DNA from 2 places in the Comamonas testosteroni genome. Region 2 is predicted to be linked to the other one. Evidence: predicted binding sites of a transcription regulator. Region 2 holds the regulator's gene; the other holds the start of a gene.
What was found. The regulator sigma-54, encoded in region 2, starts transcription at its own class of promoters, with help from an activator protein. The targets are predictions, from matches to a motif close to TGGCANGNAANCTGCTTT.
Positions count from the first base shown of each region.

Region 1: nirB (nitrite reductase large subunit NirB) is a predicted target of sigma-54. The motif match lies at 2,654-2,671, and genes of this name have one in related genera.

Region 1 covers NZ_CP043568.1:742,061-746,689, reverse strand. The annotation lists gene nirB (nitrite reductase large subunit NirB) at 1-2,433, opposite strand, end outside; gene F0P97_RS03340 (ABC transporter ATP-binding protein) at 2,801-3,613, opposite strand; gene ntrB (nitrate ABC transporter permease) at 3,723-4,629, opposite strand, start outside.
Region 2 covers NZ_CP043568.1:5,648,764-5,653,392, forward strand. The annotation lists gene F0P97_RS26020 (DUF711 family protein) at 1-176, shown strand, start outside; gene F0P97_RS26025 (aspartyl/asparaginyl beta-hydroxylase domain-containing protein) at 310-1,230, shown strand; gene F0P97_RS26030 (RNA polymerase factor sigma-54) at 1,421-3,022, opposite strand; gene lptB (LPS export ABC transporter ATP-binding protein) at 3,168-3,950, opposite strand; gene lptA (lipopolysaccharide transport periplasmic protein LptA) at 3,947-4,603, opposite strand.

The sequences.
Region 1 (4,629 bases), 1.0 Mb from region 2:
CCGCGTGTCCACGGCCGCCTTGTCGGTCTCGAACCAGGGATCGGGCTCGCCGTCCAGTGCAAACTGCAGCTGCTCCCACAGCGCCCTGCGGCCCTCGGCATCGTCGAGAATGCGTCGCTTGACATAGTCCAGACCCACGCGATTGATGTAGTGCACCGTGCGCTCCAGATACCAGCCTTCCAGCCGGTACAGCTGCATGAAGGCGCCCGTGTACTCCATCACCTCTTCGGCGGTCTTGAGCTTGGTGAAGAAATGCGCGACCTCGGTCTTGATGCCGCCGTTGCCGCCCATATACATCTCCCAGCCCGAGTCCACGCCGATGATTCCCACATCCTTGATGCCGGACTCCGCGCAGTTGCGCGGGCAGCCGCTGACCGCGAACTTCACCTTGTGCGGTGCGTACATGCGCCACATGGCGCGCTCCAGGTCCTTGCCCATCTGGGTGCTGTCCTGCGTGCCCATGCGGCACCATTCGCTGCCCACACAGGTCTTGACCGTGCGCAGCGCCTTGGCATAGGCATGGCCGCAGGGCATGCCGATATCGTTCCAGACGGCCTGCAGATCCTCCTTTTTCACGCCCAGCAAATCGATGCGCTGGCCGCCCGTGACCTTCACGGTGGGGATCTGGTACTTGTCCACCACATCGGCAATGCGGCGCAGCTCGGAGGCCGTGGTCTCGCCGCCCCACATGCGCGGAATCACGCTGTACGTTCCGTCCTTCTGGATATTGGCGTGGCTGCGTTCGTTGATGAAGCGGCTTTGCGGGTCGTCCCTGGCTTCCTTGGGCCAGGTGCTGATCAGGTAATAGTTGACGGCCGGGCGGCAGGAGGCACAGCCATTGGGCGTGCGCCACTCCATGAAGCGGAACACCGCATCGGTGCTCAGCAGCTTGTGATCGCGGATCGCATCGCGCACGGCCTGGTGCCCGTGGTCGGTGCAGCCGCACATGGCCTTGGTCTTGGGGGCCGCCGAGTAGTCGCCGCCGGCCGTGAACATGATGATCTGCTCCACCAGTCCCGTGCAGGAGCCACAGCTGGCACTGGCCTTGGTGTGCTTGCGCACATCGTCGAGCGTGAACAGGCCCTTGTCCTTGATGGCCTTGCAGATCGCGCCCTTGGTCACGCCGTTGCAGCCGCAGACCTCGTCGCCGTCGGCCATGGCCGCGGCCTTGCTCTGCCCCTGGTGGCCGGTATCGCCGAGATTGGATTCGCCGAACATCAGCTTGTCGCGGATATCAGCCACGCTGCGGCCCTCGCGCAGCAGCTTGAAGTACCAGCTGCCGTCCACCGTGTCGCCGTACAGACAGGCACCGACCAGCTTGTCGTCCTTGATGACCAGCTTTTTGTAGACCCCCGCGTAGGGGTCGCTCATGAGAATTTCCTCGGTATCGCCGCCGCCCTGGAAATCGCCTGCGGAAAACAGATCGATGCCCGTGACCTTGAGCTTGGTCGAGGTCAGGGAACCCAGATAGCGGCCGATGCCGAACTCGGCCAGATGGTTGGCCAGCACCTTGCCCTGCTCGAACAGGGGCGCCACCAGTCCGTAGGCAATGCCTCGGTGTGCCGCGCATTCGCCCACGGCATAGATGCGCGGATCGGTCACGGTCTGCAGCGTATCGCTGACCACGATGCCGCGACTCACATGCAGATGCATGGACTCGGCCAGTTCGGTGCTGGGACGAATGCCCACGGCCATCACCACCAGTTCGGCGGGTATCTCGCTGCCGTCCTTGAAGCGCACGGCGCGCACGCGGCCGCTGCGTCCTGCGTCTTCGTCGCCCAGCAGTTCCTGCGTCTGCGCCTGCATGCGGAACTGCATGCCGCGCTCGGCCAGCGATTTCTGCAGCATGCGGCCCGCCTGATCGTCGAGCTGGCGCTCCATCAGCCAGTCGCCGACATGCACCACGGTGACCTGCATGCCGCGCTTCATGAGGCCGTTGGCCGCTTCCAGTCCCAGCAGGCCACCGCCGATCACCACCGCATGCCTGAGTGTCTTGGCCGCTTCGATCATGGCCTCGGTGTCGGCAATGTCACGGTAGGCCAGCACACCCTCCAGGTCCTTGCCGGGGATGGGCAGGATGAAGGGCTTGGAGCCCGTCGCCATGATCAGCCGGTCGTACTCGGCGCTGGCGGTCTCGCCCAGGGCATTGACCGCATGTACCGTGCGCCGGGCCCGGTCCACGGCCGTCACGGTATAGCCGGCGTGCAGCAGGATATGGTGATCCTGGTACCAGGACCAGTCGTTGAGCACGATATCGCCGAGCGTCTGCTCGCCGGCGAGCACGGGCGACAGCAGAATGCGGTTGTAGTTGGGATGCGGCTCGGCGCCGAAGACCGTGATGTCGTACAGATCGGGAGCAATGGCCAGCAACTCTTCCAGCGCGCGCACGCCTGCCATTCCGTTACCAATCATGACCAGTTTGGATTTTTTCATCTGAGTCCCCGTGGGCTTGCGAAAAAGGCCTCCCGCGCAGAACCCCTGCGCTTGGCAGCAACACCTCCGAAGAAGCGCCTGTGTCCTGAGACGGCCCGGCAACAAAAAAAGACGTCTGCATGCTTCATGACTTGCATGAGCATGTAGACGTCTTTGTCTTTTGGGTTCTGATCCAGCCTTGCACCATCACCCTGTGGCCCACCTTGGCCACGACAGGGAACATGCAATTGCCATGCCAGCTCTGCCGTCTCGTGGAATGCAGCAGGCAAGAAAGAGATGCACCATCCTTGTGCCTGTGCGCCGCTTTGCTGTGCACCAAACAAACATGGCGCCCCAGGGCGCCATGCAACAGACATCGAGGCGAGGCTCAGGCCGCTTTTTCCACATGGCCCTGGCGCGTGTAGAGAAAGTCGATCACCGCCTTGCGGTAGCTTTGATACTGGGCATCCTCGGCCAGCTCCACCCGGCTGCGCGGGCGTGGCAGTGCCACATGCAGCACCTCGCCAATCGTGGCAGCGGGACCGTTGGTCATCATCACGATCTTGTCGGACAGCAGCACAGCCTCGTCCACATCGTGCGTGACCATCACCACGGTGCTCTGGGTGCGTGCCACGATCTCCAGCAACTCGTCCTGCAGCTTGGCACGCGTCAGGGCATCGAGGGCGCCGAAGGGCTCGTCCATGAGCAGCACCTGGGGCTCCATGGACAGGGCGCGGGCAATGCCCACGCGCTGCTTCATGCCGCCCGAGATTTCGCCGGGACGCTTTTGCGCCGCATGGCTGAGGCCCACCATGGCCAGCGCCGCATCGGTGCGCTGCGCCAGTTGTGCCTTGCTTTCGCGCTTGCCGAAGACACGCTCCACGGCCAGGTGCACATTGCCCCAGCAGCTCAGCCAGGGCAGCAGCGAGTGGTTCTGGAAGACCACCGCACGCTCGGGGCCGGGGCCCTTGATCTCCTTGTTGGCGCACAGCAATGCACCGCCCGTGGGAATGGTCAGGCCGGCAATCAGATTGAGCAGCGTCGACTTGCCGCAGCCCGAATGCCCGATGAGACTGACGAACTCGCCCTTGGCAATGTTCAGATTGATGTCGCGCAGCGCGGGAAACAGGCCCTTGGCGGTCTTGAAGGTCTGCTCCACCCCGTGGATCTCGATGTACTTGGTGCTGAGAGATGTATGCATGAGGTACTCCTTGCTTTTTTCCGAGGCCACCGTGGCGCCGGCTTTGCCGGGCCACCGGTGGTGCCCCCTTGAGGGGGTGACGCGCCCGAGGGCGCGGCTCAGGGGTGGGTTAAGTCTTGACCTCTTCAAACGTAAAGGCCGAAGCCAGCTTGACCAGGGCCCACTCCAGCACCAGGCCCACGATGCCGATCACGAAGATGGCGATGATGATGTTCTTGACGTTGAGGTTGTTCCACTCGTCCCAGACCCAGAAACCTATGCCCACGCCGCCCGTCAGCATCTCGGCGGCCACGATCACCAGCCAGGCCGTGCCCACGGCCAGGCGCACGCCGGTCAACATATAGGGCAGCACGGCAGGAAACAGAATGGTGGTGGCGATCTTCCACTCCGACAGATTGAGCACGCGCGCCACATTCATATAGTCCTGGGGCACACGCTGCACGCCCACGGCGGTGTTGATGACCATGGGCCAGATCGAGCAGATGAAGATGGTCCAGATGGCTGCCGGATTGGCGCCCTTGAACACCAGCAGGCCGATAGGCAGCCAGGCCAGCGGCGATACCGGACGCAGCAGGCTGATCAAGGGGTTGAACATGCGCGACAGAAAGCTGAAGCGTCCGATCGCGAAGCCCAAAGGGATGCCGACCAGTGCCGCCAGACCGAAACCCAGGGCCACGCGCTGCAACGAGGACAGCACATTCCAGCCCACGCCCTGGTCATTCGGTCCGTTGCGGTAGAAGGGATCGCTGAACACCTGCAAGGCCTGCTCCCAGGTCTCCGCCGGGGTAGGAATGCTCTTGCCGGTGCTGCTCGATACCAGCGACCACAGGCCAACCAGCAGCGCCAGCCCCAGCAGCGGCGGCAGGGCCTGACCAAATAGCTGTTCAGCCCATTGGCGCAAGCGGCTGGGTGCCACCGCAACCGCAGCCGTGACCATCGCTTTGGGTTTGATATCTTTTTGCACTTCAGCCTTTACAAGTTCTGCGCCAGAAGCTATCTCTTTTGAAGTTTCGAGC
Region 2 (4,629 bases):
GCGACAGCAGCGCCGAGCAGATCGCTGCCGTCATGCGCGATACGGGCACCATGGCTTTTCGCCTCAACAAGCCGCTGACTGTGCGCCTGTTCCCCGTGCCGGGGCTCAAAGCGGGCGACAGAACGGCCTTCGAGAGCGCCGATCTGTGCAACTGCGCCGTACTGGCTCTGCCTTGAGCATCTAACAGGCGGGCTTCTGCGCCTGGCCGTCAAGCGCCGGCAGCTATTGCTTTTGATATTCCCCTACCCCGGTTCTGTTTGACCTGCCCCCATGGTGGCCGCCGGGGTGCCCCCGGTAAAATTGGCTCTTATGGCAAAAATTATCGTTCTGGCACTGGTGCTGCTTTTCTTTGGCTGCGGGCTGTACATGCATCTGCGCGGCAAGGTGCGCCACAAGGTGCTGCGCCAGCTGTTTGATCACTCCACGTTCACGGCGCCGTTCAACGTCTTCATGCTGATGTTCAGCAAGGTACCGCGCACGCCCTACCTGCCCACCAGCACCTTCCCCGAGCTGGCACCGCTGCAGGCCAACTGGCGTGAAATCCGCGAGGAAGCCGTCAATCTGCAAAAGAACATGCAGATCAAGGCCGCCGCCAACAACGACGACGCAGGCTTCAACTCCTTCTTCAAGACCGGCTGGAAGCGCTTCTACCTCAAATGGTACGGCGACGCCCACCCCTCGGCCATGGAGCTGTGCCCCAAGACCACGGCCCTGGTGAAGTCGATTCCCAGCGTCAAGGCTGCCATGTTTGCCGAGCTGCCGCCCGGCGCCAAGCTCAATCTGCACCGCGACCCCTATGCAGGCTCGCTGCGCTATCACCTGGCCGTGCTGGCCCCCAACGACGACCGCTGCATGATCGAGGTCGACGGCCAGCCCTATAGCTGGCGCGAAGGCGAAGGCGTGATCTTCGACGAGACCTTTATGCACTGGGCCGAGAACCGCAGCGAGGGCAACCGCATCGTGCTGTTCTGCGACGTGGAGCGTCCCATGACCAATGGCTTTGCCCAGTGGCTCAATCACTGGCTGGGCAAGAATGTGGTGGCCGCCGCCAGCTCGCCCAACAACGAAGGCGATCCGCGCGGCATGATCAGCAAGCTGTTCAAGATCTCGTTCTATGCGGGCAAGTACCGCCGCGCCTTCCGCAACTGGAATCCGACCTTCTACAAGATCCTCAAGTTCGGACTGATGATCGGCGTGCTGGTCTGGTTTATCTGGTGGCTGGTTTCTTGATAACCCCCTGAGGCGCTACGCGCCTTCCCCCTGGCCGGGCGCCCCCAAGGGGGACGGCGGCATCGCCGCAAGGGCGGCTCTTGCTCGCTGCCCCTGACTTGAGAAATGCCTTATCAAGGCTCCCGCCCTAAATGCAGAACAAGAAAGCCGCTGTGCGATGCATCAGCGGCTTTCTTGTTTCTGCGGTGCCCTACAGCGCCTTGCGCAGCGTGGTCGTCGGTATCTTGAGCTGCTCGCGGTATTTGGCGACGGTGCGGCGCGCGCACTCGATGCCCTGCTCTTTGAGCATATCGGCCAGCTTGGCGTCCGATAGCGGCTTCTTGGCATCTTCGGCATCGACGAACTGCTTGATCAGCGCACGCACGGCCGTGCTGGAGGCACTGCCGCCGGTTTCCGTACCCAGGCCCGAGCCGAAGAAATACTTGAGCTCGAAGGTGCCCTGGGGCGTGGCCATGTACTTGGCCGTGGTCACGCGGCTGATGGTGGACTCGTGCAGGCCCAGGGTGTCGGCGATATCGCGCAGCACCAGCGGGCGCATGGCCAGCTCACCATGCACAAAGAAGTTCTTCTGCCGCTCCACGATGGCTTCGGAAACACGCAAGATGGTGTCGAAGCGCTGCTGGATGTTCTTGATGAACCAGCGCGCCTCCTGCAGCTGCTGCTGCAGCGCCGCATGGCCGTCGCTGTTCTTGTGGCGGCGCAGCACACCGGCATAGATGTCGTGCACGCGCAGACGCGGCATGACCTCGGGGTTGAGCTGCACGGAAAAGTCCATCCGGCCGGCGCCGGCCCGCACCGGACGCACGATGACATCGGGCACCACGATATGGCGTTCCACATCGACAAAGCGACGCCCCGGACGCGGCTCCAGTCTGGCGATCAATGCCATGGCCTCGCGCAGTTGCTCCTCGCGCGCGCCGCACAGGCTGGTGAGCTTGCGCAGATCGCGCCGCGCCAGCAGGTCCATGGGCTGCGCACAGATGGCCTGCGCCAGCAGCAGCCGGTTCATATGCGCCTCGGTCGTGCCCTCGTCCTCGGCGGTGCGGATCAGGTCGCGCAGCTGCAGCTGCAGGCACTCGGCCAGATCACGCGCGCCCACGCCCACGGGCTCCAGGCTTTGCAGCAGCTTCAGAGCAATGACAAAGTGCTGCTCCAGCTCCTCGCGCTCTTCCAGGTCGTCGCCGGCTAGGCTCTGCGCCAGCTCCTGCAGGGAATCCTCGAGATAGCCGTCGTCGTTGAGCGACTCGATGAGAAAGCGCAGTGCCGCCATGTCCGCCGCGCCCAGATGCAGGCTCAGCGCCTGACGATGGAGAAAGTCGGTCAGGCTCTGGTGCTCGCGCGCCAGATCGATGGCATCGGTTTCGTCATCGCCATCGCGGTTGCGTGTGGAGCTGCTGGCCGAGGGCGTATCCCACTCGCTGCTGGATTCGCCGCCCCATTCCCCGTCCTGGCCGTCCATGCCGTCGGCCTCCCAGTTCAGCGTTTCCGGGGTCTCGGCACTTGGCGTCTCCGCTATTGTTTCAGCAGCTGCTTGCGTTTGCTTCGCATCATTTTCAGCATGAATACTGTCTGAAGTGTTGTATTCACTTGCGCTAGCAGCTACATCTACAGGAGCATCTCCCGTAGATTCGGCCTCATCGCCAGCACGTTCCAGAAAAGGGTTGTCGACCAGCATCTGCTCGACTTCCTGCGCCAGCTCCAGAGTGGAGAGCTGCAGCAGCTGAATGGATTGCTGCAGCTGCGGCGTCAGCGACAAATGCTGCGAAACGCGTAGCGAGAGACCTGGCTTCATCGAGGCGCGGCTCCCAGACAATCATTGCAAACGCGCACAGTGCCATGGGTTGGCAGCCGGGTCTCCCCAGGGCAAACCCCGGCGCAGCCGGTCAGGGTCCCTTCCGGGGGCAGCGACCACACAAAGTGAAGGAACGTGGGGGTCATCACATTCTGAAATGTTCGCCCAGATAGACGCGGCGCACATCGGCGTTCTCCACGATCTCCTCGGGCGTGCCTTCGGCCAGCACATGGCCGTCGCTGATGATGAAGGCGTGGTCGCAGATGCCCAGCGTCTCGCGCACATTGTGGTCGGTAATCAGCACGCCGATGCCGCGCTCCTTGAGGAAGCCGATGATGCGCTGGATCTCGATCACCGCAATCGGGTCGATGCCGGCAAACGGTTCGTCAAGCAGGATGAAGCGCGGTTGCGTGGCCAGGGCTCGGGCAATTTCCACGCGACGGCGCTCACCGCCGGACAGAGCCAGTGCCGGCGACTGGCGCAGATGCTCGACGCGCAGCTCCTGCAGCAAGCCGGTGAGGCGCTTTTCGATCTCGCCCTGCGTCAGCGTCTTGCCCTGCTCGTCCTTTTGCAGCTCCAGCACGGCGCGCACATTGTCTTCCACGCTGAGCTTGCGAAAGATGGAGGCTTCCTGGGGCAGATAGGACAGGCCCAGACGCGAGCGTTGGTGAATCGGCATGCCGCCCACCGGCTGGCCGTCGATGAAGATCTCGCCGCCGTCGCTGCGCACCAGGCCCACGATCATGTAGAACGATGTGGTCTTGCCCGCGCCGTTGGGGCCGAGCAGACCGACCACCTCGCCTTTTTGCACGGACAGGGACACATCCTTGACCACCTTGCGGCTGCCGTAGGACTTGGCCAGATGCTTGGCTTCCAGGCGGCTGTCGGACTCGCCGCTGCGGCTGCTGGAGAAAGTCGGTTCGCTCATTTCTTCTCGTCGGCTTTCTCGCCGCCCAGCGTCATGCTCTGGCGCAGCTGCGTGCCAGGTGTTGCAGGCTTGGGCTGGGCTCCCGGCGTGCCGTCCTTGGGCGCCATGATGGCGCGCACACGACCGCCCTGCCCCACGGAGGAGCTCGGCAGGCCGCCGCTGGTCTTCTGACCATCGACGGTATAGACGTCCGTGATGTTGTTGTAGACGATGATGGAGCCCGTGACCTGATCGCTGAGCTGACCGCCACGGTAGCGGCGCATCTCGCCACGACGGATGAACTTGACGATATCGGCCTTGCCGTCGTACTCGATGACTTCGCCTTCGCCCTCGATGAACTCCTCGGGCTGACCGGCCACGGTATCGCGCTTCTGACGGAAGAATGCTCGCTTGCCGGCCTCGGCCTTGATCACGCCGTACTGATAGCCCTCGGCATCCTGCCGCACATCGAGTTGGGCGCCGCGCAGCACGATGGAGCCCTTGGTCATCACCACATTGCCGGTAAAGACACTGGTCTGCTGCAGCTCGTCATGACGCAACGCATCCGCCTCGATATTCATGGGCTTGGCGCTGTCGGCTTTTTCGGCATGGACAATGCCGGTCGCTGCTGCCAGGGCGCAGGCCAGCGCAAGAGGTAGGAGTGTTTTTTTCATGGAAGGCACGTTTCTTGCATCCATTG